DNA from 4 places in the Kribbella flavida DSM 17836 genome. Region 3 is predicted to be linked to each of the others. Evidence: riboswitches for the same ligand, from Rfam matches in the RefSeq annotation. Region 3 holds a riboswitch; each other region holds the start of a gene.
The links. A riboswitch is a leader RNA that binds a small molecule or an ion and turns the genes downstream of it on or off. The one in region 3 is predicted to bind ZMP and ZTP.
Positions count from the first base shown of each region.

Region 1 (7,416 bases), 120 kb from region 3:
CCGTCGGCCATCGAGGCGGTCACCACGAGCTCGTCGCCGAAGGTCTCGCGGGCCCAGGCCAGCACCTCCAGCGCCGACGCGCCGGCGAGTTGCTCGTTCGCCTCCTCGGCGAGCGTCTTCAAGTCAGTACTCATTCCACCCTCACCCGCAGTCCGATCATCTTCAGCTGGAACACCCGTGCGCACGGCCGGCACTCCCAGGCGCCGTGCCCTTCCTCCGACGGACGGAGGTCCTCGTCCCCGCAGTAGGGGCAGTACAGAGGTGCAGCCCGCTCGCTCACTGCAGTGCCTCCTCGTCCGCACGGACGACCCACTGGGCGAAGCGCTCGCCGTCGGACCGTTCCTTCAGGTAGTTTTGGGTGACGCGCTCGATGTAGTCGGTGAGTCCCTCCGCGGTGACCTTGTGGCCGCGCAGCTTGCGGCCGAAGCCGGCGTCCAGGCCGAGGCCGCCGCCGAGGTGGACCTGGTAGCCGGGCACCTGCGTGCCGTCGGCCCCGAGGACGAGCTGGCCCTTGAGGCCGATGTCGGCGACCTGGATCCGGGCGCACGAGTTCGGGCACCCGTTCACGTTCACGGTGATCGGTACGTCGAGGTCGGGGATGCGCTCCTCCAGCTCGTCGATCAGCTGGGCCGCGCGGGCCTTGGTCTCGACGATCGCCAGCTTGCAGAACTCGATCCCGGTGCAGGCCATCGTGTTGCGCCGCCACGCCGACGGCCGAGCCTGGAAGCCGAGTGCGCCGAGCTGCTCGACCAGCGACTCGACCTTCGACTCCTCGACGTCGAGCACGATCAGCTTCTGCTGCACGGTGGTCCGGATCCGGTCCGAGCCGTGCGCGGCGACCACGTCGGCCACCTTCGCCAGCAGCGCGCCGGACACCCGGCCGACCACCGGCGCGACGCCCACGTAGTACCGGCCGTCCTTCTGCCGGTGCACGCCCACGTGGTCACCCTGGACGGCGGGCACTTCGGGCGCCGGGCCGTCGATCAGCTTGCGGTGCAGGTACTCGTCCTCCAGCACCTGGCGGAACTTGTCCATGCCCCAGTCGGCGACCAGGTACTTCAGCCGGGCGCGGTTGCGCAGCCGGCGGTACCCGTAGTCGCGGAAGATGCTGACCACGCCCTTCCAGGCCAGGTGCACCTCCTCGAGCGGGATCCACGCGCCGACCCGCTGGGCCAGCATCGGGGTGGTGGACAGGCCGCCGCCGACCCACAGGTCGAAGCCCGGTCCGTGCTCGGGGTGCACCACGCCGACGAAGGAGACGTCGTTCACCTCCGGCACCACGTCGTGCGACGGGTGGCCGGTCATCGCGGTCTTGAACTTGCGCGGCAGGTTGGAGAACTCGGTGCTGCCGATGTACTTCTCGACGATCTGCTCGACCGCCGGCGTCGGGTCGATGATCTCGTCGGCGGCGATGCCGGCCACCGGGCTGGAGATGATCACCCGGGGCACGTCGCCGCAGGCCTCGGTGGTGTAGAGACCGACCGCCTCCAGCTTCTGCCAGATGGCCGGCACGTCCTCGACCCGGATCCAGTGCAGCTGGATGTTCTGCCGGTCGGTGATGTCGGCGGTGTCGCGCGCGTAGGTGCTGGACACCTCGGCGATCACCCGCAGCTGCTCGGTGCTGAGCTGGCCGCCCTCGATCCGGACCCGGAGCATGAAGTACTTGTCGTCCAGCTCCTCCGGCTCCAGCGTCGCGGTCCGGCCGCCGTCGATGCCGGGCTTGCGCTGGGTGTAGAGACCCCACCAGCGGAACCGGCCGCGCAGGTCGGCGGGGTCGATCGAGTCGAAGCCCCGGTGCGCGTAGACGTTCTCGATCCGGGCCCGGACGTTCAGGCCGTCGTCGTTCTTCTTGTTCTCCTCGTTCTTGTTCAACGGCTCGCGGTAGCCGAGCGCCCACTGTCCTTCGCCCTTGCCTTTGCGGGGGCGGGCCGGCTTACGGGGTGCGGAGGTGACGCCAGTCATCTGGGGGCGTGTCCTTGTCTCTACAGACAGGTGCGGCCGCGATGGGGGCTCGAAGCGTCGTCGGTTCGATCCGGTCTGCGCGGTGCGCACCCAGCGGTGATCAGGTGATCAGGGGGCCGTGACCGGCCCGGCGGGGTGGCTGTCAGAACGTCGAAGGACAACAGATGGCGCTGCGCATCCGCCCGAGGTCGACGTGAATGCGACCTACGAGGTGGGTGGTCAGGGCAGCGAGCATGCCCACAACGATCAGCGCAGGCGGCTGACAAATCAACTCCCAATCCTGCATCGCGAGATGCAATCTCACCATGCAGACATGTCTAGCGCTCGGCTCGACTTTGATTCACGCTCAAAAATCACTTCACAAGATCCCTTGCACAAGAGCTCTTGTGGTAATTAGCATGCTGGATATGAGTCCTGCCAACCGCCGAACCGCCGATGCCTCCGTGATCGCCGCCATTCACCATCCGCTGCGTCGCCGGCTGATCGACCTGCTCGGCGTCAACGGCCCGGCCACCGCGTCGCGCCTGGCCGAGGCGACCGGCGAACTGGTCGGGAACGTCAGTCACCACCTGAAAGTGCTGGCCGCGGCAGGCGTCATCGAGGAAGCGCCGGAGCTGGCCCGGACCCGGCGGGAGCGGTGGTGGCGCAGCGCCAAGGCGTCGTACACGTGGTCGTTCGCGGACGCCGGTGGTGATCCGGCCGGCGAACTGGTCGCGGAGACGGCCGAGGAGGCGAATCTGGCTCATCACGCGACCAAAGTGCGGCAGTGGTTCGGGTTGCGGCCGGAGTACGACGAGAGCTGGATCCGGGCCGCGTTCTCGTCCGAGAGTTGGGTCACACTCACCCCCGAACGCCTGGAGGAGCTCGGCGAGCGGATCCGCGCCCTGGTCCAGGAGTACGCCGATGCGCCGTCCGACGGCGCGGGGGCGGAGCCTGTTTTCGTCTTCGCCCACGCCGTCCCGGCCCGGCCATGACCGCGACCGCGCCGGAGGTGGTTTTTCCGCCTCTGGCCCGGGACAGACGGGTGCAGGGCTGGATTCTTTCGGCCGGGGTTTCGCAGGCCGGCGACGTCGCCTGGTACGTCGGGCTGGCGTGGAGCGCCGCGCAGGTCACGACACCCGCCGGGGTGGGGCTGGTGATGGGCATCGGCGCGCTGCCGCGGGCGCTGGTGCTGTTGTGGGGCGGCGCGCTGGCCGATCGGCTCGACGCGCGCCGGACGATGATCCTGGCCAATCTCGGGCGGATCCTCGTGCTCGCGGTCGCGGCAGCCGTCGTCGGCCTGGCCGGGGTGTCGGTTCCGTTGTTGCTCACGGTCGCGGCGGTTTTCGGTGTGGTCGACGCGATCTACACGCCGGCGGCCGGAACGATGCCGCGGCGCATGGTGCGCGGTGACGACCTGGTGAAGCTCGCCGCCGGGACGCAACTGGCGAACCGGCTGGCGGTCTTCGTCGGCGCCCCACTGGGTGGTCTGCTGGTCGCCCACGGCGGGCTGGCGGCCGTGATGCTCGTGAACGCGGCGTCGTTCGCGGTGATCGCCATCGCGCTGGTCTGGATCGTGCGCCCGCGCCTGCCACAGGTGTCGTCCGGGGGAGCGTCGGTCCGGGCGGATCTGCGAGCGGGCTTCGCTTATCTGCGCCGAGATCTGCCGGCGCGGACCCTGGTGATCGCGCTCTCCGGGCTCAATCTGTGCGTCGGTCCGGTCCTGGCAGTCGGGCTGGTGCAGCGGACCTCGTGGGCAGGGTGGGGTGCCGGTTCACTCGGGCTCTTCCAGGCGTGCTCGGGCCTGCTGGCGGCGGCCGGCGCGGTCCTTGCGATGCGCTGGAAGCCGTCGAACCCGGCCCGGACCGGTCTGCTCGCGTTGATCTTCCAGGCCGCCGGATGTGCGGCGATCGGACTGGTGCCGCGGGCCGGCGTGTTCGTGGCGATGGGCGTGATCGGCTTCACCGCGGGGCTTGCCTCGGCGCAGCTGTCGGCGGTCTTCCAGCGGACCGTCGACCCGGGCTACCTGGGGCGGACGAGCAGCATCGTGAGCTTGTCGGACGAGGCCCTGATGCCGGTGGCGATGACCGGCTTCGGCGCTCTGGTGTCGCTGGCCGGGATCGCGGCTGCCTGCGGGCTCATCGGCGCGTTCTTCGCTGCCCTGATGCTGTGGTCGGCCGCACGGATGAGGCGGCCCCCCGAACAGGGCGGACCGGGGCGACTCGATCGCCGGAAGAAGCAACCGGCGCCCGCTCCTGAATGAGGAGTGGGCGCCGGTTCTCCGGGCGGGGCTGTCAGTTCAGGTCGAGGCCCGGGTAGAGCGGGTGCTTGTCGAGCAGCTCGGCCGAGGCCGCGCGGGTCTTGTCGGCGACGCCGTCCGCCAGCACGTACTTGGCCTTGGACGCCGCGCCGGCCGACGTGGTGGTCGGGGTGACGCTGGACAGCACGTCGACCATCAGCTCGGCGACCCGGTCGAACTCGTCCACGCCGAAGCCGCGCGTGGTGAGCGCCGGCGTACCGATCCGCACGCCCGAGGTGTACCAGGCGCCGTTCGGGTCACGCGGTACGGCGTTGCGGTTGGTGACGATGCCTGCGTCGAGCAGCGCCGACTCGGCCTGCCGGCCGGTGATGCCGTACGACGAGACGTCCAGCAGCACCAGGTGGTTCTCGGTGCCGTCGGTGACCAGCTTCACGCCGCGCTTCATCAGGCCCTCGGCGAGCGCGACCGCGTTGTCGGCGACGGCCTGGGCGTAGGTCTGGAACTCCGGCCGGCGGGCCTCGGCCAGCGCGACGGCCTTGGCCGCCATCACCTGGCTGAGCGGACCACCGAGCACCATCGGGCAACCCCGGTCCACCGCGTCGGCGTACTCGGGCTGGCACAGCACCATGCCGCCGCGCGGGCCGCGCAGCGACTTGTGCGTGGTGGTGGTGGTGACGTGCGCGTGCGGCACCGGGTCGAAGTCGCCGGTGAACACCTTGCCGGCGACCAGCCCGGCGAAATGCGCCATGTCGACCATCAGGGTGGCGCCGACCTCGTCGGCGATCTCGCGCATCTTGGCGAAGTCGATCTTGCGCGGGTACGCCGAGTAGCCGGCGATCAGGATCAGCGGCTTGAACTCCCGGGCCGTCGCGGCGACCTTGTCGTAGTCCAGCAGCCCGGTCTCCGGGTCGGTGCCGTAGGAGCTCTGGTGGAACATCTTGCCGGAGATGTTCGGCCGGAAGCCGTGCGTCAGGTGGCCGCCGGCGTCCAGCGACATGCCCAGCATCTTCTGGTCGCCGAGCGCCTTGCGCAGCGTGGTCCAGTCCTCGTCGGACAGGTCGTTGACGTGCTTGGCGCTCGCCTGCGCCAGGGCCGGGGACTCGATCCGGTTGGCCAGGATCGCCCAGAACGCGACCAGGTTGGCGTCGATGCCGGAGTGCGGCTGGACGTAGGCGTGCGGAGCGTCGAAGAGCGCTTTCGCGTGGTCCGCGGCGGCCTGCTCGACGGTGTCGACGTTCTGGCAGCCGGCGTAGAACCGGTGGCCGACGGTGCCCTCGGCGTACTTGTCCGAGAGCCAGTTGCCCATCGTCAGCAAGGTGGCGGGGGAGGCGTAGTTCTCGCTCGCGATCAGCTTGAGGGAGGAGCGCTGGTCATCCAGCTCGGCGCGGATCGCGCCGGCGATGGTGGGTTCCACCGCGCCGATCACCTCGAGCGCGTTGCGGTAGGCGGCCGACGCGGCAGTGGCGTCGAAGGGTTGAGTCATCGTTGTCTCTCCTGCGGTTGCACTCGGTCGCTGGGCACCCAGGCGCACGGTGCCCGCGTCTTCTCGCTCCCCGGTGGTTCTCCACCTCACGCGCCAGTCGCGACGCGGTAACCCTAGCGCGTACCGGTCCGATCAGAGGACGCGGTCGACGATGCCACCGAACGGAGTGGTCCGCGGCAGCGTGCCGAACACGCCGCCCCAGTCGCCGGCCAGCCGGGAGGCCACGAAGGCGTCCGCCACGTCGGGCGGTGAGTACCGGACGAGCAGTGAGGCCTGCAGGCAGGCGGCCATCCGCGCGGCGAGCCGGCGAGCGCCCGCTTCGGCCTCGGAAACGTCGGAGAGCGCTTCCAGTACGTCGGTCACCGCGGCATCGAGGCGCGGGTCCGCACCCTGGGCCGCGCCGACCTCCAGCAGCCAGGCCTGCAACGACTCCGGGCGCCGCAGCGCGCGCAGCACGTCGAGCGCGTTCACGGTTCCCGACCCTTCCCAGATCGAGTTGAGCGGGGACTCCCGGAACAGCAGCGGCAGGCCCGACTCCTCGACGTAGCCGTTGCCGCCGAGGCACTCCAGCGCCTCGGCCACCATCGCCGGCGTGCGCTTGCAGACCCAGAACTTGGCCAGCGGCAGCGCGATCCGCCGGAACGCCTTCGCCTGCTCGTCGCCGGCCTCGGCGGCGTCGACGGCGGCGGCGAGACGCATCCCGAGAGCGGTTGCCGCCTCGCTCTCCAGGGCCAGGTCGGCGAGCACGTTCCGCATCGCCGGCTTGTTGCGCAGCAGCCCACCGAACGCGCTGCGGTACGACGTGTGCCAGGTCGCCTCGACCAGGGCGCGGCGCATGAGAGCGGCCGAGCCGAGCACGCAGTCCAGCCGAGTGGCGGCGACCATCTCGATGATCGTCCGGACCCCGGTGCCCTCGTCGCCGAGCCGGTAGCCGACGGTGCCGTGGAACTCGACCTCGCTGGACGCGTTGGAGCGGTTGCCCAGCTTGTCCTTCAGCCGCTGCAGGGCGAATGCGTTCCGGTTGCCGTCGGCAAGAACTCGGGGGACGACGAAGCAGCTCAGTCCCTCCGGCGCCTGCGCCAGGACGAGGAAGACGTCGGCCTGCGGCGCCGAGCAGAACCACTTGTGCCCGGTCAGCAGGTACTCGTCGTCGGCACCGGTGGGGGTCGCTGCGCCGACGCCCGACGGCGCCCCGGCGGCCTCGGAGCCGCGGCGGGACGGGGTCGCGGTGGTCAGGTTGGACCGGACGTCGGAGCCCCCCTGCTTCTCGGTCATGCCCATGCCCGCGAGCACGCCGGCCTTGTCCGCGACCGGCAGCCGGCGGACGTCGTACTCGGGGGCGGCGAGGCGGGGGATCCATTCGGCGGCGAGGCGGTCGGAGGTGCGCAGGGCGGGCACCGCGGCGTACGTCATGGAGACCGGGCAGGCGTGACCCGGCTCGACCTGGGACCACACGTAGAAGCCGGCCGCGCGGGCCAGGTGCGGCGCCGGGCGGTCGCTCGTCCAGGGCGCGGCCTGCAGGCCGAAGCCGACCGCCTTGTCCATCAGCCAGTGCCAGGACGGGTGGAACTCGACCTCGTCGACCCGGTGGCCGTAGCGGTCGTGCGTCTTCAGGACCGGCGGGTGCTGGTTCGCCGGGAGAGCGTGAGAGAGCGCTTCCTGCGTTCCCGCCAGTTCTCCGATCGCGGTCAGTCCGGAGTCCTTCGCCAGGTCCGCGTGCGGACGCAAAGCG
Region 1 covers NC_013729.1:3,567,288-3,574,703, forward strand. The annotation lists gene KFLA_RS16485 (phosphoadenylyl-sulfate reductase) at 1-134, opposite strand, end outside; gene KFLA_RS16490 (nitrite/sulfite reductase) at 277-1,962, opposite strand; gene KFLA_RS16495 (ArsR/SmtB family transcription factor) at 2,370-2,936, shown strand; gene KFLA_RS16500 (MFS transporter) at 2,933-4,204, shown strand; gene KFLA_RS16505 (glycine hydroxymethyltransferase) at 4,236-5,684, opposite strand; ZMP/ZTP riboswitch at 5,714-5,795, opposite strand; gene KFLA_RS16510 (acyl-CoA dehydrogenase family protein) at 5,817-7,416, opposite strand, start outside.
Region 1: another riboswitch for ZMP and ZTP. It lies ahead of KFLA_RS16505 (glycine hydroxymethyltransferase); the one in region 3 lies ahead of KFLA_RS16015 (bifunctional 5,10-methylenetetrahydrofolate dehydrogenase/5,10-methenyltetrahydrofolate cyclohydrolase).

Region 2 (7,416 bases), 1.8 Mb from region 3:
GCTACATGGGCAGCTCCCGGGTCGTCGAGATGGTCCGGGAGATGCCGGCGCTGAAGGTCGTGCAGACCCAGACGGCCGGCTACGAGAACGTCCTGCCGCACTTGTCGCGGGACGTGACGCTCTGCAACGCGCGCGGCGTGCACGACGCGTCGACGGCCGAGCTGGCGGTCGGGCTGATCCTCGCGACCTACCGCCGGATCCCGACCGCGGTCACCAACCAGCAGGCCGGGATCTGGCCGGACGATCCCGGCATCGACGACTCGCTCGCGGACCGGACCGTACTGATCCTCGGCTACGGCTCGATCGGGGAGGCGCTGGAGCGGCGGCTGGCCGGGTTCGAGTGCGACGTGATCCGGGTGGCGCGACGGGCCCGGGACGGTGTCGCGCCGATCACCGAGCTGCCGTCACTGCTGCCGCGTGCCGACGTCGTCGTCCTGCTGACCCCGGCGACGGAAGAGACGAAGGGCCTGGTGAACGCCGAGTTCCTGGGCCGGATGAAGGACGGCGCCCTGCTGGTCAACGTGGCCCGCGGCGTCGTCGTGGACACGGCCGCGCTGGTCACCGAGCTGGGCACGGGCAGGATCCGGGCCGCGCTCGACGTGACCGACCCCGAGCCGTTGCCCGCCGGTCACCCGCTCTGGTCGGCGCCGAACGTGCTGATCAACCCGCACCGCGGCGGTGCCTCGACGGCGTTCGCGCCGCGGGTCGCCCGGCTGGTCCGGGCCCAGCTGGAGCGGTACGTCACCGGCGAACCCCTGATCAACGTGGTGGCAGGGCCGCCACGCTAGACACACCTGGAGGACGACGATGTCCGAGGCCGTACTGCTGATCGGAACCAAGAAGGGACTCTGGATCGGGCGCAGCGACGCCGGGCGGGAGCACTGGACGCTCGACGGGCCGCACTTCGAGATGCAGGGGGTCTACTCGGTCGGGGTGGACACGCGCGGGGACCGCCCGCGCCTGTTCGCCGGCGGCACCAGCGAGCACTGGGGCCCGGCCGTGTTCCACTCCGACGATCTCGGCCGGAGCTGGGACGAGCCGCCGGAGGGTTCGATCGGCTTCCCGGCCGACGCCGGCGCCTCGCTCGAGCGGGTCTGGCAGATCCAGCCCGCGCCGGCCGACCAGCCCGGAGTCGTGTACGCCGGTGCGCAGCCCTCGTCGCTGTGGCGGTCGACCGACGGCGGGGTGACGTTCGAGCTGGTCCGCGGCCTGTGGGACCACCCGCACCGCAAGGACTGGGGTGAGGGGTTCGGTGGTCAGGCGATCCACACCGTGCTGCCGCACCCGACCGACCCCGACCGGATGAGCGTGGCGATGTCGACCGGCGGGGTCTACCAGACCGAGGACGGCGGCCGGACCTGGCGCCCGGCCAACCACGGGATCAAGGCGTACTTCCTGCCCGATCCCGACCCGGAGTTCGGCCAGTGCGTGCACAAGCTGGCCGCGCACCCGGACGCGCCGGACCGGCTGTACGCGCAGAACCACCACGGCGTCTACCGCTCCGACGACGGCGGCGCGATCTGGAAGTCGATCGCGGACGGCCTGCCCTCGGACTTCGGCTTCCCGATCGTGGTGCACCCGCACGAGCCGGACACGGTCTACGTCTTCCCATTGATCGCTGACGGCAACCGGATCCCGACCGACGCGCAGTGCCGGGTCTTCCGGTCCCGCGACGCCGGGGCGACCTGGGAGCCGCTGACGAAGGGGCTGCCGGACGTGCCGTCGTACGCGCCGGTCCTGCGGGACGCGTTGTGCGTGGACGCTGGATCGCCGGCCGGGGTGTACGTCGGGACGCGGGACGGCTGCGTCTACGCGAGTGCGGACGCGGGCGACACCTGGACCGAGGTCGCGCGGCACCTGCCCGACGTCCTGACCATCCGCGCGGCAGTGCTGAGCTAGAGGTGGCGACGTGACGATCCAGGTGAAGCTGCCGACGGTGTTGCGTCCGTTCGCCGACGGGAGAGAGCGGGTCGAGGTCGAGCCGTCGGCGGACGCGACGGTCGGGTCGGTGTTCGCGACGCTGGAGCGGCAGCATCCGGCGTTGCGGCGGCGACTGACCGACGACCAGGGGACGTTGCGGCGGCACGTCAACGTCTTCCTGGGCGACGACAACATCCGCGACCTGGACGGCCTGGACACCAAGCTGCCCGACGGCGCCGAACTGCTCGTCCTGCCGAGCGTTGCGGGCGGCTGAGCCGCCCGCGGCCGAGCACGTCGGCCAGGCTTCAGTGATGGAAGAGGCGGACGCCGGTCTGCGTGGCGGTGATGCCGTGCGCGGCGCAGGCGGCGACCACCTCCGGCGTACGGAGCGATCCACCTGGCTCGGCCAGGGTCCGTACGCCGTGCCGCGCCGCCTCGTCGATGTTGTCGGCGAACGGGATGGCCCCGTCGGAGACCATCGCGACGTCGGTGAGGCCGGCCAGCCACGGCGTACGGTCGGCGGGGCAGAGGCGGTCGACAGCCGCGAGGTGTGCCGCCTGCCGGGCCGACAGCGGAAGGCCGGGATCCGGTACGACGGACGGGTGACGACGCAGCCACCAGGTGTCGGCCTTGGCGCCGGCGAGCCGGGTGCAGTCGATGCGGGACTGCTGGCCTGCCCCGATGCCGATCGTCATCCCGTCCCGCACCAGCGCGATCGAGTTCGACTGCGTGTAGCGCAGCACGATCAGCCCGAGCAACAAGTCCCGGGCGGCGGCGTCGGGCAATGCAGGGTCGAGCAGGTCGCGGGTGAGCGGCAGATCGTCGCGGTGCTGGGTGAGCCGAAGACCGTAGACGTCGCGGACCTCCTCAGCAGGCGGTTCGTACGCCGGGTCCACCGCCAGCACCAGGAAGCCGCCGCGCTTCTTCGCCGAGAGCGTGCCGACCACGCTCTCGTCGTACCCGGGCGCGATCACCCCGTCGCAACTCAGCCGGCGCAACAGTTCCGCCAGTTCGGGATCGACCGGGTGCGAGACGGCGCCGAAGTCCCCGTACGACGACTTCGGGTCCGCGTCGCGCGCCCGGGCGTAGGCACTGGCGACGGGACCGAGCCGGTCGACGCCGAAGGTGGCTCGCTGGACCTCGTCGAGCGGCCCGGCGAGCGCCGCACCCGCGGGGGAGACGTGCTTGAACGACGTCGCCGCCGGGCGAGCGAAGGTGGTGCTCGCGGTCCGGACGAGCTGCCAGGCGTTCAGCGCGTCGAGGAGATTGATGTACGACGGCGCGCCGTGCAGCACCGTGATCGGCGAGCCGTCGAGCGGGGTGACGGTGGCGGGCTGGTGCGGGTTCATGCCGTGGCGCAGGTGCATCGGGGCCTCCGGGAACGTCGGAGGCGCCCAGGCGGACGACGCCTAACAGGTCCGGCAGCCGCTCCCCGGTGGTACTCCACCTTCGCCAGTCGCGGCGGCCACAGCCTAGCGCCGCCGGGGCCGGTCCCGGTGCCCCGAGCGACCAAGGGGCCGGGCAGGAATACAGTCGGAGCATGGTGACGAACAGCACTCCGGACATCAAGCCCCGCAGCCGTACGGTGACCGACGGGCTCGAGGCAACCGCTTCGCGGGGCATGCTCCGCGCCGTCGGGATGGGCGACGACGACTGGGCCAAGCCGCAGATCGGCGTCGCGTCGAGCTGGAACGAGATCACCCCGTGCAACCTGTCGCTCGACCGGCTCGCGAAGGCGGTCAAGGACGGCGTGCACGCGGCGAGCGGCTACCCGCTGGAGTTCGGCACGATCAGTGTCTCCGACGGCATCTCGATGGGCCACGTCGGCATGCACTACTCGCTGGTCAGCCGGGAGATCATCGCCGACTCGGTGGAGACCGTGATGGAGGCCGAGCGGCTCGACGGCTCGGTGCTGCTGGCCGGCTGCGACAAGTCCCTGCCCGGCATGCTGATGGCCGCCGCGCGCCTCGACCTGGCCAGCGTCTTCCTGTACGCCGGGTCGATCATGCCCGGCCGGCTCGGCGACAAGGACGTCACGGTGATCGACGCCTTCGAGGCGGTCGGCGCCTGCGTGCGCGGCCTGATCACCCGCGAGCAGGTCGACGCCGTCGAGCGCGCGATCTGCCCCGGCGAGGGCGCCTGCGGCGGCATGTACACCGCGAACACGATGGCCGCCTCGGCGGAGGCGCTCGGCATGTCCCTGCCGGGTTCCGCGGCGCCGCCCGCTGTCGACCGGCGCCGCGACGGCTACGCCCGCCGGTCCGGCGAGGCCGTCGTCGGCCTGCTGCGCAACGGCATCACCGCCCGGCAAATCCTCACCAAGGAAGCCTTCGAGAACGCGATCGCCGTCGTGATGGCGCTCGGCGGCTCCACCAACGCGGTCCTGCACCTGCTGGCGATCGCCCGGGAGGCCGAGGTCGACCTGAGCCTGGCCGACTTCAACCGGATCGGCGACAAGGTGCCGCACCTGGGCGACCTCAAGCCGTTCGGGCAGTACGTGATGACCGACGTCGACCGGGTCGGCGGCATCCCGGTGGTGATGCGCGCGCTGCTGGACGCCGGCCTGCTGCACGGCGACTGCCTGACCGTGACCGGCAAGACGATGGCCGAGAACCTCGCCGACATCGCGCCGCCGGACGTCGACGGCGTGATCATCCGGGCGCTGGACCGGCCGATCCACGGCACCGGCGGCATCACCATCCTGCACGGCTCGCTGGCGCCGGAGGGCGCGGTGGTGAAGAGCGCCGGCTTCGACTCCGACGTGTTCGAGGGCACCGCGCGGGTCTTCGACGGCGAGCGCGGCGCGATGGACGCGATCGAGGACGGCACCATGCAGGCCGGCGACGTGGTGGTGATCCGCTACGAGGGCCCGAAGGGCGGTCCGGGCATGCGCGAGATGCTCGCGGTGACCGGCGCGATCAAGGGCGCCGGCCTCGGCAAGGACGTCCTGCTGCTCACCGACGGCCGCTTCTCCGGCGGTACGACGGGCCTGTGCGTCGGCCACGTCGCGCCGGAAGCCGTCGACGGCGGGCCGATCGCCTTCGTGCGCGACGGCGACCGGATCACGCTGGACGTGAAGAACCGGACCCTGGAGCTGCACGTCGACGCCGACGAGCTGGAGCGCCGCCGCCAGGGCTGGACGCCGAAGGAGCCGGCCATCACCCGCGGAGTGCTCGGCAAGTACACCCGGCTGGTGCGGTCGGCCTCGGAAGGCGCCGTTTGCATCTGAGACAGCGCCGTCTGCATCTAAGACAGTGATCTCATCACCTGAGACAGATGGTCCTGAAACTTGACCGGCCGTCGCCGGTCGGGGACTGTTACCTGCATGCGATCGATTCTCCTCGTACTTGTGCGGCGCGCCGACTGACGCGACCACCGAGTCGAGCGCGCCCCTTCAGCCAACCCGGCAGGAGGGGCGTTTTTGTTGCCAGGGCGACGATCTGAGACCCGGACGTTCCCGGACGACAAGCACGAGCGAGCATGGATCGGTCGCTGAGAAGCCAACATCGTGACTGGACAAGGGAAGGCACTCATGAGTGAGCAGCTGACCGGGGCACAGGCTCTGATCCGCGCACTGGAACACGCCGGGGTGGACACCGTCTTCGGCATTCCGGGCGGCGCGATCCTCCCGGCGTACGACCCCATGCTCGACTCGACCCAGATCCGCCACATCCTGGTACGTCACGAGCAGGGCGCCGGCCACGCGGCCCAGGGCTACGCCTCGGCCACCGGCAAGGTCGGTGTCTGCATGGCGACCTCGGGCCCGGGCGCGACCAACCTGGTCACCCCGATCGCCGACGCCTACATGGACTCGGTGCCGATGGTCGCGATCACCGGTCAGGTGGCCAGCGCCGCGATCGGCACCGACGCCTTCCAGGAGGCCGACATCCGCGGCATCACGATGCCGATCACCAAGCACAACTTCCTGGTCAACGACCCGAACGAGATCGCCAGCACGATCGCCGAGGCCTTCCACATCGCCAGCACCGGCCGTCCCGGTCCGGTCCTGGTGGACGTGACCAAGGACGCGATGCAGGCCAAGGTGGACTTCCAGTGGCCGACCGAGCTCTCGCTGCCGGGCTACCGGCCGGTGACCCGCCCGCACCCCAAGCAGGTGCGCGAGGCGGCCCGGCTGATCGCGGCGGCCGACAAGCCGGTGCTGTACGTCGGCGGCGGCGTGATCCGGGCCCGGGCCGAGGCCGAGCTGAAGGAGCTCGCCGAGCTGCTCGGGATCCCGGTCGTCACCACGCTGATGGCCCGCGGCGCGCTGCCCGACACCCACGAGCTGCACTTCGGCATGCCGGGCATGCACGGCTCGGTCTCCGCGGTCGGCGCCCTGCAGCGCTCCGACCTGCTGATCACGCTGGGCGCCCGCTTCGACGACCGGGTGACCGGCAAGCTCGACTCGTTCGCGCCGGACGCGAAGGTGATCCACGCCGACATCGACCCGGCCGAGATCGGCAAGAACCGGACCGCCGACGTGCCGATCGTCGGGGACTGCAAGGAGGTCATCGCCGACCTGGTTACCGCGCTGCGGACAGAGATCTCCGGCACCGGCAAGACCCCGGACTACAGCGCCTGGCGCGGTCTGCTGGAGTCGGTCCGGGCGAAGTACCCGGTCGGGTACGACGAGCCGGAGGACGGCAGCCTGTCGCCGCAGTACGTGATCCAGCGGATCGGCCAGATCGCCGGGCCGGACGCGATCTACACCAGCGGCGTCGGCCAGCACCAGATGTGGGCCGCGCACTACCTGCCCTTCGAGAAGCCGCTGCACTGGCTGAACTCCGGCGGCCTCGGCACGATGGGGTACTCCGTGCCGGCGGCGATGGGCGCCAAGGTGGCCCGGCCGGACAAGACGGTCTGGGCGATCGACGGCGACGGCTGCTTTCAGATGACCAACCAGGAGCTGGTCACCTGCGCGCTGGAGGGCATCCCGATCAAGGTCGCGGTGATCAACAACCAGTCGCTCGGCATGGTCCGGCAGTGGCAGACGCTGTTCTACGACAAGCGCTACTCCAACACCGACCTGCACTCGGCCCGGATCCCGGACTTCGCGAAGCTGGCCGAGGCGATGGGCGGTGTCGGCCTGCGCTGCTCCGACCGCGCGTCGGTCGACGCGACCATCGAGAAGGCGATGGCGGTCACCGACGCGCCGGTGGTGGTCGACTTCGTCGTGCACCGCGACGCGATGGTCTGGCCGATGGTTGCCGCCGGCACCAGTAACGACGACATCCGGATCGCCCGCGACATGGCGCCCGACTGGGACTCCGAGGAGCTGTAAATGTCGAAACACACCCTGAGCATCCTGGTGGAGAACAAGCACGGTGTGCTGGCCCGGGTGGCCGCGCTGATCTCCCGCCGGGGATTCAACATCGACTCGCTCGCGGTCGGCCCGACCGAGCACCCGGAGATCTCCCGGATGACGATCGCGGTCAGCGTCGACGAGCAGCCGCTGGAGCAGATCACCAAGCAGCTCAACAAGCTGGTGAACGTGAT
Region 2 covers NC_013729.1:5,264,459-5,271,874, reverse strand. The annotation lists gene KFLA_RS24255 (2-hydroxyacid dehydrogenase) at 1-788, shown strand, start outside; gene KFLA_RS24250 (WD40/YVTN/BNR-like repeat-containing protein) at 808-1,899, shown strand; gene KFLA_RS24245 (ubiquitin-like small modifier protein 1) at 1,910-2,194, shown strand; gene KFLA_RS24240 (5-aminoimidazole-4-carboxamide ribonucleotide formyltransferase) at 2,226-3,287, opposite strand; ZMP/ZTP riboswitch at 3,306-3,390, opposite strand; gene ilvD (dihydroxy-acid dehydratase) at 3,461-5,149, shown strand; gene KFLA_RS24230 (acetolactate synthase large subunit) at 5,429-7,201, shown strand; gene ilvN (acetolactate synthase small subunit) at 7,202-7,416, shown strand, end outside.
Region 2: another riboswitch for ZMP and ZTP. It lies ahead of KFLA_RS24240 (5-aminoimidazole-4-carboxamide ribonucleotide formyltransferase); the one in region 3 lies ahead of KFLA_RS16015 (bifunctional 5,10-methylenetetrahydrofolate dehydrogenase/5,10-methenyltetrahydrofolate cyclohydrolase).

Region 3 (7,416 bases):
TACAAGAAGGCGTTGCGGGAGCAGCTGGACCGGGCGGTCGTCGTGCACTGGACCGGGATCGGCGTGATTCCGAAGACCATCACCAGCGCGGAGGCGGCGCAGGCGAAGGCGGTGTTCGGCCACGACATCCTGATCTGGGACAACTACCCGGTCAACGACTACTTGGCCGGCCGGATTCCGCTCGCCGACTACAGCGGCCGTGAACCGGGCATCGCCGACCAGGTCGTCGGTGTCATCTCCAACCCGATGAACCAGGCCGCCGTCAGCAAGGTCGCGCTGTACTCCTTCGCCGAGCTCGGCTGGAACCCAGCGGCGTACGACGAGCAGGACTCGTGGCGGCGGGCGCTCGCCGAACGCGCCGGGGGTGACCGCCGGACGCTCGACGCGCTCCGGGTGTTCGCCGATCTGAACACGAACGACACGACCTTGCACCCGGAGACGGCGCCGGAGCTGGCGGCTCAGGTGGCGGCGTTCTGGACGGCCTGGGAGGCGGGCAACGAGCAGGCGGCGCTGACCGCGATCCGGCCGGCCTTCCGCGCGGTGCGCGAGGTGCCGGCAACGATCCGTGCCGGCGTGGTGGACCCGGCGTTCAGCGTGGAGGCGAAGGCCTGGCTGGACGCGACCGAAGTGTGGGGACGCGCGTTGCTGGAGTCGGTGCGGCTGCTGGAAGCAGTGAGCAACGGCGAAGGTGCCGCCGCGTGGGCCCGGCGGCAGCAGATCGACCGGCTGGTGACGCAGGCCAAGGCGATCCGCGACGTGCGCGCGCCACACTCCAGCACCTACCCGCGGATCGGTGAGGGCGTCGTCGACACGTTCGTCAGTCGCGCGGGCCTGCTGCACGACCAGTGGATGGGCCTCGAACCTCGCCGAACCGCTTCGGCCACTATCCCGACGTACGCCGAGCACGTCCCGGCGCGCATGGTCGACGGCAAGGACTCGACCTACTACTGGAGCAACCGGGCGCCGCAGGCCGGTGACGAGATCCGCGTCGACCTCGGCTCCGTGCGCGCGATCGGTGACATCGCGGTGCTGATGGGCAAGGCGGGCAGCCCGAACGACTACCTGCACTCGGGCGCGCTCGAGTGGAGCGCCGACGGGACGAGCTGGACCGAACTGACGCGCGCGACGACGGCCGAGGTGCGGGCGACCGCACCGGCCGGGACGAAGGCGCGGTACGTCCGGTACCGCGCGCTCGCGGACAACCCGTCGTTCTGGCTGGTCGTCCGCGAGTTCACGGTCCAGGTCACCGACGGGTCCGAACTGGTGCTGACGGCAACGAGCACGTCGCCCGGAGACCCGTCCGCCGTGGTCGACGGCGACGTCGGTACGGCGTACACCGCCGCGCCGCCGGCCGTCGGCGACCTGCTGACCATCACCGCCTCGGCGCCCACCGCGGTGGACCGCGTCACCGTGCTGCAGCGGGAGGGAGCGGTCGGTCGCGGCCGGCTGCAGGTGCTCACCTCCGCCGGCTGGCAGGACGCCGGAGCCGTCAACGGCGCCTACACCGCGATCGGTATCGGCGCGACTGTCGAGGCCGTGCGGATTCGCTGGGCCGAGGGCACGGCCGGGCCGCAGGTCGCCGAACTGGTACTGCGTCGCGCGGGATGATCCGCTCCACCGATCGCCGGATCATGCAGCCGGCTCGGGCCGGAAGGTAGAGCTGGCTGTACCCCGAAGTCGGGTTCTGGCTGGACTGTGCACGCAGGCCGGCTTTCCTACCGTGAGAGGAGTCCTGATTCGTCTCGTGGTAGGTCCGGAAGGTTGGCTACATGTTCAAGCAGCGCAGAGGGCGCAGCAAGCAGGGCGACGGCGCCGCCGTTCTGGTCGCGGAGGCCCCGGCGTACGCCGTCACACTGGACTCGGTGACGAAGACCTACCGGACCGGGGCGACCGAGGTGCGGGCGCTGGACGGTGTCTCGCTCGGCCTGCGGCGGGGCAGCTTCACCGCGGTGATGGGCCCGTCGGGCTCCGGCAAGAGCACCTTCCTGCACTGTGCGGCCGGGCTGGACCAGCCGACCTCGGGCACCGTGTGGCTGGGCGACACCGAGCTGACCCGGCTCGACGAGAAGCAGTTGACCGTGCAGCGCCGGACGCGGATCGGCTTCGTCTTCCAGGCCTACAACCTGATCCCGTCGCTGTCCGTGCGCGACAACATCACCTTGCCGCTGCGCTTCTCCGGCGTGCCGGTCGACGAGGCGTGGCTGGCGCAGATCGTGCAGGAGGTCGGACTGGGCGACCGGCTCACCCACAGGCCCAGTGAGCTGTCCGGTGGCCAGCAGCAACGAGTCGCGATCGCGCGAGCGCTGATCACCCGCCCCGAAGCGGTGTTCGCGGACGAGCCCACGGGGGCGCTCGACTCGCGGACCGGCAAGCAGGTCCTGCAGCTGATGCGCTCGCTCGTCGACTCGCTCGGCCAGACGATCCTGATGGTGACGCACGACCCGGTCGCAGCGTCCTGGGCGGACAGGGTCGTGTTCCTGGCCGACGGCCGGCTGGCCGGCGAGCTCGCCGATCCGACCGCCGAGACCGTCGCCGCGCACCTGACGCACCTCGGGGAGTGGTGATCGTGTTCTCGTTCGCGTGGAGCACGCTCCGGACCCGCTGGACCGGTTTCGCCGGTGCCTTCATCGCCCTGTTCTGCGGAGCCGCGCTGATCTCCGCCTGCGGTCTGCTGCTGCAGTCCGGCCTGCTCGCCGGGATCAGCCCCGAGCGGTACGCCGGCGCGTCGGTGATGGTGGCGGCGAACCAGAAGCTGGCGGTCGCCGAGTCGCCCGACACCGAGTTCGGCGACCACGTTCCCCTGGCCGCGAACCGGCTCGGCGAGATCGCCGCCGTGCCCGGGGTCGCGCAGGCCGTGCCGGACTACTCGTTCCGGCTGACCCTGGCCGGTAAGACCGGTGCCCTGGTCCACGGCGAGGACGGCAGCACGCCGTACGGGCACGGTCGCGGTTCCGTTGCGCTCGGCCCCTTGACGGTGCGGGACGGGTCGTTGCCCACAGCCCGTTCCGACGTCGCGCTGGACCGGGCCGCCGCGACCGCGGGCGGCTACGTGATCGGTGACCAGGTGAGGCTGGCGGTCGGATCGCGGCCGGCCACCTACCGGCTGACCGGCATCGTCGACCCGGCAGCCGGCACGTTTCGCCAGCCGGTCGTCCTGTTCACCGACGACGAGGCCAAGCAACTGTCCGGCAAGCCCGGCCACCTGTACGCCGTGGGCGTGCTCGCCGCGCCCGGCGTCGATCCGGGCGAGTTGGCCGACACCATCGAGCAGCGGCTGGGCGGCGCCGTCACCACCTCCACCGGCGACGGCATGGGCAAGCTGGAGTTCCAGGACTCCTCGGCCGCGTCCTCGCTGCTGATGGCGGTCGCGGGCTCGTTCGGCGGCATCGCGGCGATCGTCGCGATGTTCGTGGTGGCCAGCACGCTGGGGCTGTCGGTCCAGCAGCGGCGCCGGGAGCTTGCCTTGCTGCGCGCGGTCGCCGCCACGCCCCGGCAGGTGCACCGGCTGATCGGTGCCGAGATCCTGATCGTGTCGCTGGCCGCCTCGGTGCCCGGCGCGGTGCTCGGCTACGGACTGGTCTGGCTGCTGCGCGCGGCGTTCGTCGGGGTCGGGGTGATCCCGGCCGACTACGGGCTTTCCCTGCTGCCGCTGCCGCTGCTGGCCGCGGTGGTGCTCTCGGTCCTGACCGCGCGGCTCGCGGGCTGGATGTCGGCGCGCCGTGCGGTGAAGATCCGGCCGGTCGAAGCGCTGGGGGAGTCGAGTGTGGAGACCCCGCGGCTCGGCCCGGTCCGGACGCTGATCGGCCTCGTGCTGCTGGTCGGTGGCTTGGTGATGTGCGCGATGCCGCTGTTCTTCGCCGGGGACGTCGGCACCATCCTGGCCGCGACCTCGTCGCTGGTCCTGGTGATCGCCGTCGGTCTGCTCGGCCCGCGCATCGTCCAGGGCGCGCTGGCGCTGGTCGGCCCGTTCCTACGTCGCTCGGGCGGCGCGGCGAGCTACCTGGCCGCGGCCAACACCACACAGAACTCCCGCCGGGTCGCGGCTGCCGTCGTACCGCTGGTCCTGGCGATCACGATCATGATCGTGCAGGTGTCGGTGGGCGCCGCGCAGGTCAAGGAGGCCGGCCGGCAGGCGGACCAGGGCGTGGTCGCCGATCTCGTGGTGGCCAGCGCGGGCGCGGGGTTGTCGCCGGACCTGGTGGACCGGATCCGGGAGACGCCCGGCGTACGGACCGCGACGGCGGTGACCCGGGGGCCCGCGACCATCCGGTTTGCCAGTCCCGCCGACGGTTCGGTGCAGGAGACACTCGGCTTCCCGGCCCAGGGCGTCGTCGCCGCGAACCTGGCCGACACCCTCGACCTCGACGTCCGCGAGGGCGACACCACGAAACTCGTGGGGGAGGGGACCGTCGCGCTGAGCGAGTCCGCGGCCCAGCAGACCAGGTCCGGGCTCGGCGAACAGATCGAACTGTTCCTGGGCGACGGCACCCGGCTGACGCCCGAGGTGGTGGCGATCTACCACCACGGCATGGGCTTCGGCGACGTGACGCTGCCGCGCGACGTGCTGCTCGACCACCTGTCCACCCGTCTCGACGACTCGGTCCTCGTCCGCGCCGGGTCCGGGGTGCAAGCGAGCACCCTGGCGGCCGGTCTGACCGACCAGATCGAGGGTGAGCTGGGCGTCGTGCTCGCCGACCGCGCGACCATGGCGGAGGCACAGCAGGCCGGGCTCGACCTCAACCGCTGGACGAACCTGATCCTGCTCGCCGCGCTCTTCGGCTACGTCGCGATCAACGTCGCCAACAGCCTCGTGATGGGGACGACGGCCCGGCGGCGCGAGTTCGCCCTGCTCCGGCTGGTCGGTATCAGCAACCGGCAGGTCCGCCGGATGATGCTGGTCGAGTCGGGCGTCGTGATCGGCCTGGCCCTGGTGGTCAGCACGCTGCTCTGCCTGCCGCCGATGGTCGGCGTCGCGCTCGGTCTCAGCGAGGGCGCCACGGCGATGCCGACGTTCTCTCCGGTCACCAGCGCACTCACCGCGGCCGGAGTCGTCGCGCTCGGGTTGCTGTCGATCATGCTGCCGACCCGGCGAGCACTGCGCCGGCGTCCGGTGGACGCGATCGGGGCCCGCGACTAAGGCATCGGGGTGTCGTGAGGCCGGTAGACTGTCCGGCGGGCCGCTACTGGCGTTCAGGTGGAGCACCACCGGGGACCGGCCCGCCGGAGTACCGGCTGAGCCGCGCGCCTGGGCACGACGACCTGTTCGCCGACGCCCGAAGGAGCGCGTATGACCACGACCAGTTCTCAGGACCTCACCAACACCGCCCGGCCGATGGTCGGCACCGACCTGGCCGCCGAGATGGTGGCGAAGGCTGCCGAGCGGGCCCGGAAGCTGCAGGACGCGACCGGCGTCCAGCCGTGCCTGGCCACCGTGCTGGTCGGCGACGACCCGGCCTCCGCGACGTATGTGCGGATGAAGCAGAACCGCAGCAAGAAGGCCGGTATCGGCTCGGTCAGCGTCGTGCTGCCCGCCGAGACCACCACCGAGCAGTTGGTCGCCGAGCTGACCCGGCTCTCGGAGGACCCGGCCGTGCACGGCATCCTGCTGCAGCACCCGGTGCCGGACCAGATCGACGAGCGGGCCGCGTTCGAGGCGATCGCGCCGGCCAAGGACGTCGACGGCGTCACCATGCACTCGTTCGCCGCGATGGCCTTCGGCCAACCCGGCCTCCGGTCCTGCACCCCCGGCGGCATCCTGCGCCTGCTGGAGGCGTACGACGTCCCGCTGGCCGGCGCGCACGCGGTCGTGATCGGCCGCAGCCCGATTCTCGGCAAGCCCGCCGGAATGTTGCTGCTGGCATCGAACGCCACCGTCACCTACACCCACTCGCGGACCCGCGGCCTGCCCGAGCTGGTCCGGCAGGCCGACGTCGTGGTCGCCGCGGTCGGCAAGCCGAACTTCGTCCGCGGCGACTGGCTCAAGCCGGGCGCGGTGGTGGTCGATGCCGGGTACAACGAGGGCAACGTCGGTGACGTGCACGCCGAGGAGGCGGCCCGGGTGGCGAGCCTGCTGACGCCGGTGCCCGGCGGGGTCGGCCCGATGACGATCGCGCTGCTGCTGGAGCAGACCGTCGACGCCGCGGAGGCGCAAACGGCGAGACGATGACGCGGCGCTCGCCCGGTCTGACCTAATGTTGAGACCGGTGTCCAGCGCCGGAACCGGCGCCGGGCGAGGTGAGCAGGACGAACGAGGAGGCAGGCACAGTGGCGGTACGGGCGATCCGGGGTGCCACCCAGCTCGAGGCGGACGAGCGCGAGCACCTGCTCGAGCGCACCGCCGAGCTGGTCCGGGCGGTGCTGGAGGCGAACGACCTCGGGGCCGAGGAGCTGATCAGCATCCTGTTCACCGTCACCCCCGACCTGCACTCGGAGTTCCCGGCGGTGGCCGGCCGGCAGATCGGCCTGACCGACGTACCGCTGATGTGCATGCAGGAGATCGACGTACCGCACGCGCTGCCGCGGGTGGTCCGGATGATGGTGCACGCGGAGTCGCCGCGGTCGCGGGACAAGATCCAGCACGTCTACCTGCACGGCGCGGTGGCGCTGCGCCCCGACCTGACCGGCGCCCAGTGAGAGTGCACAGGCGAGTCGCTCCGGTCGCTTCGCTCCCTCCACTCCTCAGTCCAGACCGGGAGGCCCCGTGACTGTGCTGATGCGTCGCCTCCGGCGCCGCGGGTCACGGGGCTGTGACTCCCGGTCTTCCCTCGTCGCTCCGGTCGCTTCGCTCCCTCCACTCCTCAGTCCAGACCGGGAGGCCCCGTGACTGTGCTGATGCGTCGCCTCCGGCGCCGCGGGTCACGGGGCTGTGACTCCCGGTCTTCCCTCGTCGCTCCGGTCGCTTCGCTCCCTCCACTCCTCAGTCCAGACCGGGAGGCCCCGTGACCGAGCTGCGTGGACCGGTCCGGATCGTCGGCACCGGCCTGATCGGGACCTCGATCGGACTGGCGCTGGCGCGGCTCGGCGTGGTCGTCGAGGTGGTCGACGCCGATCCCGACAACGCGCTGATGGCCGAGCGGATCGGGGCCGGCACCCGGCTGGTTCAGTTGGAGCCGCAGCTGGTGGTGGTCGCCGTCCCGCCGGACCACGTCGGCGCGGTGATCACCGAACAGCTGGAGCAGACCGATGCCGTCGTCACCGACGCGGCGAGCGTCAAGGGCAAGCCGCTGGCCGACGCCAAGGCGCTCACCGCGGCGAGCGGCCGGACGGCGGACCTCGCTCGCTACGTCGGCAGCCACCCGATGGCCGGCTCCGAGCGCAACGGCCCGCTGGCCGGCCGCGCCGACCTGTTCGAGGGCGCCACCTGGGCGATTACGCCGCACGAGACGAGCGATCCGGACGCAACGGAGCTGGTCCGCC
Region 3 covers NC_013729.1:3,447,613-3,455,028, forward strand. The annotation lists gene KFLA_RS16000 (glycoside hydrolase family 84 protein) at 1-1,608, shown strand, start outside; gene KFLA_RS16005 (ABC transporter ATP-binding protein) at 1,770-2,564, shown strand; gene KFLA_RS16010 (ABC transporter permease) at 2,567-5,137, shown strand; ZMP/ZTP riboswitch at 5,170-5,258, shown strand; gene KFLA_RS16015 (bifunctional 5,10-methylenetetrahydrofolate dehydrogenase/5,10-methenyltetrahydrofolate cyclohydrolase) at 5,288-6,166, shown strand; gene aroH (chorismate mutase) at 6,265-6,633, shown strand; gene KFLA_RS16025 (prephenate dehydrogenase) at 6,939-7,416, shown strand, end outside.

Region 4 (7,416 bases), 1.3 Mb from region 3:
CCCGCCTCGTCCTGCTGAACGACGAAGTCAGCCGGCGATACCCGGACCGGGAACTGGTCGTCCGCAACACCGTCGGATTCCTGCGACTCGACGCCGGTCGGCATCCGACCGACCGGGAACTGGCCGAACTGGTCGCCGAACTGTGCGAGCGCCACCCTGACTTCCGCGAGCAGTGGGAGCTGCACACGGTGCGCCGCAAGAGATTCGGCGTGAAACGGTTCGATCATCCGGACGTCGGCAAGCTCGAGCTCGACTACGAGACGCTCTACCACCCGGACGACGACGAGCAACTGCTGATCGTGTACTCGGCGAAACCGGGATCGCCGGCCGAGGCGAAGCTGCAACGGCTCGCCGGCGTCAAGGACAGTTCACCTGGTGTCGCTCCAGTCCGCTGACCCCTGACCGTTCGCCGACGGCGACAGCTCCTTGGTCAGGGGCTTTGGTGTCCTCCCGCCCCCGCGCTGCGGGGCGATCTCGTCCGGCCACGGGTGCGGACGAGTGCGACGCTTGGCCGGGCGGTGGTCCGACAGGCCCGAATCGACGTTGACGTAGGAGATGCCGGCCAGGCCGGCGCATGCGACGACGGCTATTACCAGGAAGTCGACGAGCCAGGCCAGAGATCCTGCGCCGGTACCGGCGGGGACGTACAGGAGCCCGTTCTCCAAGACCAGGAACTGCTGGGCGGCTTGGTGCCCGATCAAGGGTTCCGCGCGCTCCTGGGCGAACTCCAGCTGGGTCTTCTGTGCCCCGCTGGAAGTCCGGATCGGTCAGCGACCGGCCCAGCCCTGGCAATCTCACAGCCACCCCGCTGAGGCTGCTCAGACCACGGGCAGGCCTGCAGCCAGAGGAGGTTCCGTCTGGAGATCAGAGCCGGTCCGGTCGACCCAAAGATCCAAATGGGTCCGGTCGTCGGTGTCCAGATGCAGCCGCGGACCGCCACCCGCGTCCGGAGCCAGGAAGGCGGGGTTGTCTGGATCGGGTGAATAGTGCAGCGCCTGGCCCCAGAACTGCGCTGCCCGGCCGATGTCCGACACGTTCAGCACGACGGCACCCAGAGAACTCCCCATCGACATTCTCCTGACTCGCGTCACCCCACGCCGGATCCGGATGATCGACCGGGGCGCTCGACTCCACCATGCCACGCCACGCTCGACATCAGGCCGGACGCTTGCGGGTGTCGATCAACTGCGCACGACGAGGCACAAGGCCTGCTCGAACCGAGCCGGGCCGCCGACAGGCGAAGCCGGACGCGCAAGCATTTGTTCGTCGGATTGAAAGGCTCGGACGAGACCTCAGCGGTGAGTAGAGTCCGGCCATGAGGATCTGGGGCTTGTTACTGCTCGGGTGTCTTTTCGTGGCCGTCGGCACCTATCTGGCTGTCCAGGGCAAGGTCGCGCAGGGGGCGATCGGGGTGATCTTCGGATCGATCGGGCTTCTTGCGGCCGCCGTCGGTCTCGTCCGGTCGAACCGCCGGGACCGGGCTGGTCGCTGACCGGTCCGCGGCTCCGCAGCTTTCAGCAGCGGGGCTGGGCGCTACTCCGGCGCAGGTCAGGCTCGCCTGGGTCCTGCCAGGGAGGAGACCGAAGATGAGCGTCTTCCGCCCGCGGCAAGGTTGAAACCGATCAGAGCTTCGAGCTTCGATCTGCACCGTGCGCGGGCGGCTGATGCCGGACGTCCGCCCAGTGCCGGACCAGCGTGGAGTGTTGGGCTCCGTTGGAGGAGACGCAGCCGTCGACGGCTGTGTCGTAGCGCTGGTCTGCGCCGTGTCGATTCGTGACTGTGCCTCCGGCTTCCCTGACGAGGATGCAGATGGCGGCGACGTCATGGGCCCCGGTGCTGTCGTAGAGATCTGCGTCCCAGGTACCTTCTGCGACCTTGCAGCCGGAGAAGACCGTCGGCCAGGGGAATCGGTGCGCGGTGGTTCGGAAGGTGGGCGAGACGAAAGTCTCCAGCAAGGTGTCGGCATCGAGGCCGGCCGGGGTGGGCATGGCGCCGGCGCCGACCAGAGTGAGCGGTTCGGTACGGCCGTCGCGGGTCGAGACGTGAATCGCGGTTCCGTTCCGGAAAGCGCCACCGCCGGTCGTTGCCCAGTACAGGTCGCGGGTCGACGGGTTCGAGAGCACACCGAGAACCGGTCGGCCGGCGACGACGAGCGCGATCGAGGTCATGAAGACCGGGACTCCGAGGATGAACTGCTGAGTGCCGTCGATCGGATCGATCACCCAGGTGCGACCGTTGCCGCCCGCGGCGGAGTGACTGGCTTCTTCGCCGAGCACGCTGTCCCCGGGAAAGCGATCGACGACGTGTTCGATGAACGATCGGTTGATCTCCAGGTCCGCCGACGTGACGACCGTGCCATCGCGCTTGGTGTCGATTCGGTACGCCTGCTCCGCGGTGCGCAGAATCTCCCGGACGGAGCGGCTGACGAAATCGAACGCGAACTGCAGCTCCGCTGCGTAGCTCACTGCGGTCATGAGGGCAGCCGATCGAGAGGGGCGGCCGAGGCCGCCGTACGGCCTGTCAGCGCGGTGGGCGATTCCACGAGGAAGTCGAAGAGCGAGTCCGCCGCGCCGACCAGCGCACCGTCGGCATCCAGAGCAGCCGGCTCGATCGGCGGCAGCGCGGGTCGGTGTGCGCTCATCGAACCACGCCGAGCCTGCTCGACAACGATCTGCGGAGAACTGGCCAGCAGGTCGGCGGCATGGCAGGCGAGCACGACCAGATCGGGATCGTGAACGTTGATCAAGGCCCCGATCCCCCGCCCGAGCAGTGCCGACACCTGGTCGACGGCCGACCTTGCCTCTTGGTCGCCACGGGTCGAGTCGGCCAGGACTTTGCGGGCGACCGTCGCGACCGTACGAGCGGTGTACGGCCGTCCCGCCGCGCGGGCCAGCGCCGGCTGATCCACGTCGAGTTCCCAGCATCCCCAGCCGCCGCACCGGCACGGTTGCTCGCTCCGGCCCAAGGGCAGGTGACCGAATTCACCCGCGAAGCCCCGCCGTCCGCGGACCGGATGGCCGTCCAGGACCAGGGCCCCGCCCAGCCCGACAGCGGCATGCAGGTAGAGAACCGTGGCGAAGCCGCGTCCGCGCCCGCGGCTGGACTCGGCCAGCGCTGACAAGTGGGCGACGTTGTCCATCCGCACCGGCAGGCCGGGCGGTAGATCGAGCTGTGCGACAACGTCGGTGTCGTCCCAGCCGAGATTCGGCGCAGAGACCAAGGTCATGGAGAGCTGGTCGACGAGTCCGTGGACAGCGATTCCCACGCCGACGCATGGTTGTGGGGTCGACCGCAGTCGCTCGCGAAGCATGTCTCTCGCCAGGCCGAGCACATGGTCGACATCGTGATTCTGCAGTGCAGTGCTTTCGACAGCGCTCAGGCGCCCACCCAGACCGACGGTGGCCAGCCGCACGCACGTCACCCCGATTTCCACCGCGATCACTGCCGGTCCGGTGGCAGCCGGCGTCAGCCGGGTGCTGGGGCGACCCCTTCGTCGCGTCAGTTCGGTCTCCGACACCGTGATCAGGCCGAGGTCCTGCAGATCCGCTGCCAACGCCGCAGCTGTCGCCCTGGTACAGGTGAGCTCACGAGCAAGCTGTGCGCGGGTCAGGTCAGCTTCTGCTGTGTGGATGGCGCGGAGGGCTCGGGTCAGATTGGCCTGGCGAAGGTCCGTGGCAGTTGACGGCATCACCGAACCCATTATGCTCACGGCATGAACAAATTGCTAGTGGGAGCAGCGCAGTGACCATCGCCGTGCTGACCAGGGAGTACCCGCCGCACATCTATGGGGGCGGTGGGGTGCACGTGGACTTCCTGGTCCGTGAGCTGCGTCGCCTGCTCGACGTGGACGTGCACTGCATGGGCGAGCCCCGGGCGGGTGCGACCGCGCATTCCGAGGACGACCCGCGGCTACTCGGCGCGAACGCCGCCTTGCGGGTGCTGTCCACCGACCTGACCATGACCGCAGGAGTCGGCAACAGCGACCTGGTCCACTCCCACACCTGGTACGCGAACATGGCCGGCCACTGGGCCAAACTCCTCCACGACATCCCCCACGTGGTGACAGCACACTCGCTGGAACCCCGCCGACCGTGGAAAGCCGAGCAGCTCGGCGGCGGCTACCGCCTGTCCAGCTGGGCCGAAAGCACGGCATACGAAGCCGCCGACGCGGTGATCGCGGTCAGCAACGGGATGCGCGACGACGTGCTCGACTGCTACCCCACCGTCGACCCCGCCAAGGTCCACGTCATCTCCAACGGCATCGACGCCGACTTCTACCACCCCGACCCCGCCACCCACGTCCTGGACCGGCTCGGCGTCGACCTCAACCGCCCCTACGTCACCTTCGTCGGCCGCATCACCCGGCAAAAAGGCGTACCACACCTACTCCGCGCCGGCCTCCAACTAGACCCCTCGGTCCAACTGGTACTCCTGGCCGGCGCCGCCGACACACCCGAACTGAAAACCGAAACCGACGCCCTGATCGACGAGCTGAAGGCCGCCCGCGACGGCGTCTTCGTGGTCTCCGACATGCTGCCCCGCGAAGACGTCCGCCAAGTCCTCACCCACGCACTGGCCTTCTGCTGCCCCTCGATCTACGAACCACTCGGCATCGTCAACCTCGAAGCAATGGCCTGCCAAACCGCCGTCGTCGCCTCCGCGGTCGGCGGCATCCCCGAAGTCGTCCACGACGGCCTCACCGGCACCCTGGTCCGCTACGACCAAAACGACCCCGCCACCTTCGAAACCCAACTCGCCAACGGCATCAACGACCTCGTCGCCAACCCCGCCAAAGCCGCAGCGATGGGCAAGGCCGGCCGCGAACGCGCGGTCACGCAGTTCGGCTGGAAGGACGTAGCCGGACGCACGGTCGCCCTCTACAGGCAGCTCCTCACCAGCCGGTGAACCCTTCTAGGTGCCCGGGGGTCGGCTGGACCTACGGCATGCCGACGGGGTACCTCCGAGGACTCGCCGAGTACTGGCGAACCGGCTACGACTGGCGCAAGCACGAGGCAGCACTGAACCGCTGTCCCCAGTTCCTCGCCGGGATCCAGGGGCAGCGGGTGCACTTCCTGCACGTCCGGCCTCCCCCGAGCCCGAGGCCGCGCTGCTGATCCCTGGCTGGCAAAGCTCGTTCGTGGAATTCCGGCAGCTGATCGCGCCGCTGACCGGCGGACGCCTTTCAGCTGGTGATCATCACCACCGAGCACGTCGCGGGCGTCCACCTGATCGACCCGATCACGACTCCCGGCCGGGACGACGATCCGGACGTTCTTCCGGCTCGTGCGCTGATCGGCGACGAGCGGCCGGGCGTCGTACGCCGGGGAAGGTGGGCGCCCCGGTGAGATCGAGCAGTGGCACCGCGGATTCGTAGGCTGGTCGGACACGACTGGCGAGGGTGGGTCACCACCGGGGAGTGAAGCCGGGACATCGACCGCCTGGGTGGCCTCATCGCGATGATGAGGAGCCCCCATGTCCGTACGCCACCGCATTCTGCACCTGTCCGACACCCAGGTCGGCCGCGACGGTCGCGACGAGGACGGCGTCGATGCGGTCGCTGCCCTGGAGCGCATGCTGCACGATGCGCGGCACCTGCCCGACCTCGACCTGGTGGTGGTCAGCGGAGACATCGCCGACGACGGCTCCGTCGAGGGTTGCGTGGCGGTGCGGGACCGGGTCGCAGCTTTCGCGGCAGCGCGCGGCATTCCGCACGTCTACTGCACCGGCAACCACGACGACCGGTCCACGTTCGCTACGGCCTTGGGATCCGGCCACCTCGGCCCGGACGGGACCGACCTGGGCCGACTGATGGAATCCGGCGGTCCGGAACGGGTCGCAGTCAGCGAGGTGAACGGAGTCCGGATCGTCACCCTCGACAGTCTGGTCCCCGGTGCTGCGCACGGCGCTCTCAGCGACCGCCAGCTTCAATGGCTGGCAAACCTTCTCGAGACACCGGCATCATCCGGCACGGTCATCGTGGTCCACCACCCACCGGTCTACCTCGAGTCGTCCGTACTGATGGGGACCGTGGGCCTCCGCGACTCCGACCGGCTGGCCTCGGTCCTGGCCGGTCGTGACGTTCGCGCCGTCCTGTGCGGGCACTTCCACCTCCAGCTCGCGGCGACGTTGGCCGGCGTACCGGTCTGGGTCACGCCGGGCGTGGTGACGCGGATCGACCTGACCACCCCTCCGCAGCTCGAACGGGCGGTCAAGGGAGCAAGCGCGACGGTGGTCGACCTCGGCGGGCCGTTCTCCCCCACCTTCCACGTCCTGCACGCCCGGGATCGAGCGGTCGGCGAGCAGGTCTACCTGATGGACGCGCTGTCAGGACGCGACGTCGACCACGAGGACTGACCGCGGTGCCGGCGGCGGTGGATACGCTCCCGCCGGTCAGAGCGGCGGCATCGGAGACGACCACGGCTGGTCGTCCGGAAGGATGCCCAGTTGTTGCAGGAGTCCGAGGTCGTCGGTTGCCGTCCAGTGCTCGACGAGGCGATGTTCGGAGTCGAAGCGCATCAGGTCCATGCCGGGGTAGACGACGCGTCGGCCGGTCGCGGGAACGTCCAGGAAGGTGTTGACATGCCTGCCGGTCATCGTGACGTGCACGGCGACCAGATCTCCTTCGGCCACCAGGGCATGGATTTCGTGGTGCAGCTCGGCGAAGGCGTGGCGGAACATCTCGACGGTGTGCTTGTAGGGCGCCGGCCCGCGATCCGGCAGGCCGGGAGGCAACGACCCCTGCGCCCTGAGCTCGGGGGACGCGATCTCGTCCATGACGTCGAGCCGCCCCGCAGTGAAGACCTCTTCGAAGAACCGGCGGGCCGTCGCCTTGTTGCGTTCGATGTCCATGGCCTCCATCCTCCACCAGAGCTCAGCTGTCGCTGAAGGCGATTCTCAGTGCGAGCTTTCCGACGTAGTGATCGCGGAGGGTGTGGTGGGCGTCCCTGATCCGGTCCAACGTGAAGGTGCGGGCGATGTGGGGTTCGAAGGTGCTCGTTGCGATGATTTCGTTCAGTCGCTCCAGGCCGGACCGCGTACGATCGCCGTCGAACGAGGAGGTCGCCGCAGCGGGTGATGTTCTGGGCGTAGGCGTCACGCCGTTCGGCCAGGCGATGCGCCCGGAGCGTTTGACGGCGTTCAGAGAGCGCTCGGCCGTCTCGCCGCCTGCTGTGACCAGGGCGCCGTCGAGTCCGTCCGGGGCGAACCCGGACGCCGCCGCCAGGACGTCGTCCTTGCGACCGTCGATGACCGCGTCCGCGCCCAGACGCTTGGCCAGCTCGACGCCGTCATCACCGGACGCCACGGCGAGCACCCGCAGTCTGCGGTGACGCGCCAACTGCACCGCCATGTGGCCGACGCCCCCGCTGGCGCCGAAGACCATCAGCGTCTCGTGCGCCTTCAGGCCGAGCACATCGA
Region 4 covers NC_013729.1:2,128,352-2,135,767, reverse strand. The annotation lists gene KFLA_RS10090 (helix-turn-helix transcriptional regulator) at 1-395, shown strand, start outside; gene KFLA_RS10085 (hypothetical protein) at 369-701, opposite strand; gene KFLA_RS10080 (VOC family protein) at 819-1,043, opposite strand; gene KFLA_RS37870 (hypothetical protein) at 1,316-1,492, shown strand; gene KFLA_RS35430 (inositol monophosphatase family protein) at 1,623-2,474, opposite strand; gene KFLA_RS36550 (ROK family protein) at 2,471-3,688, opposite strand; gene glgA (glycogen synthase) at 3,742-4,905, shown strand; gene KFLA_RS38245 (epoxide hydrolase N-terminal domain-containing protein) at 4,902-5,114, shown strand; gene KFLA_RS38240 (hypothetical protein) at 5,190-5,345, shown strand; ZMP/ZTP riboswitch at 5,376-5,451, shown strand; gene KFLA_RS10060 (metallophosphoesterase family protein) at 5,473-6,354, shown strand; gene KFLA_RS10055 (ester cyclase) at 6,391-6,849, opposite strand; gene KFLA_RS10050 (quinone oxidoreductase family protein) at 6,872-7,416, opposite strand, start outside.
Region 4: another riboswitch for ZMP and ZTP. It lies ahead of KFLA_RS10060 (metallophosphoesterase family protein); the one in region 3 lies ahead of KFLA_RS16015 (bifunctional 5,10-methylenetetrahydrofolate dehydrogenase/5,10-methenyltetrahydrofolate cyclohydrolase).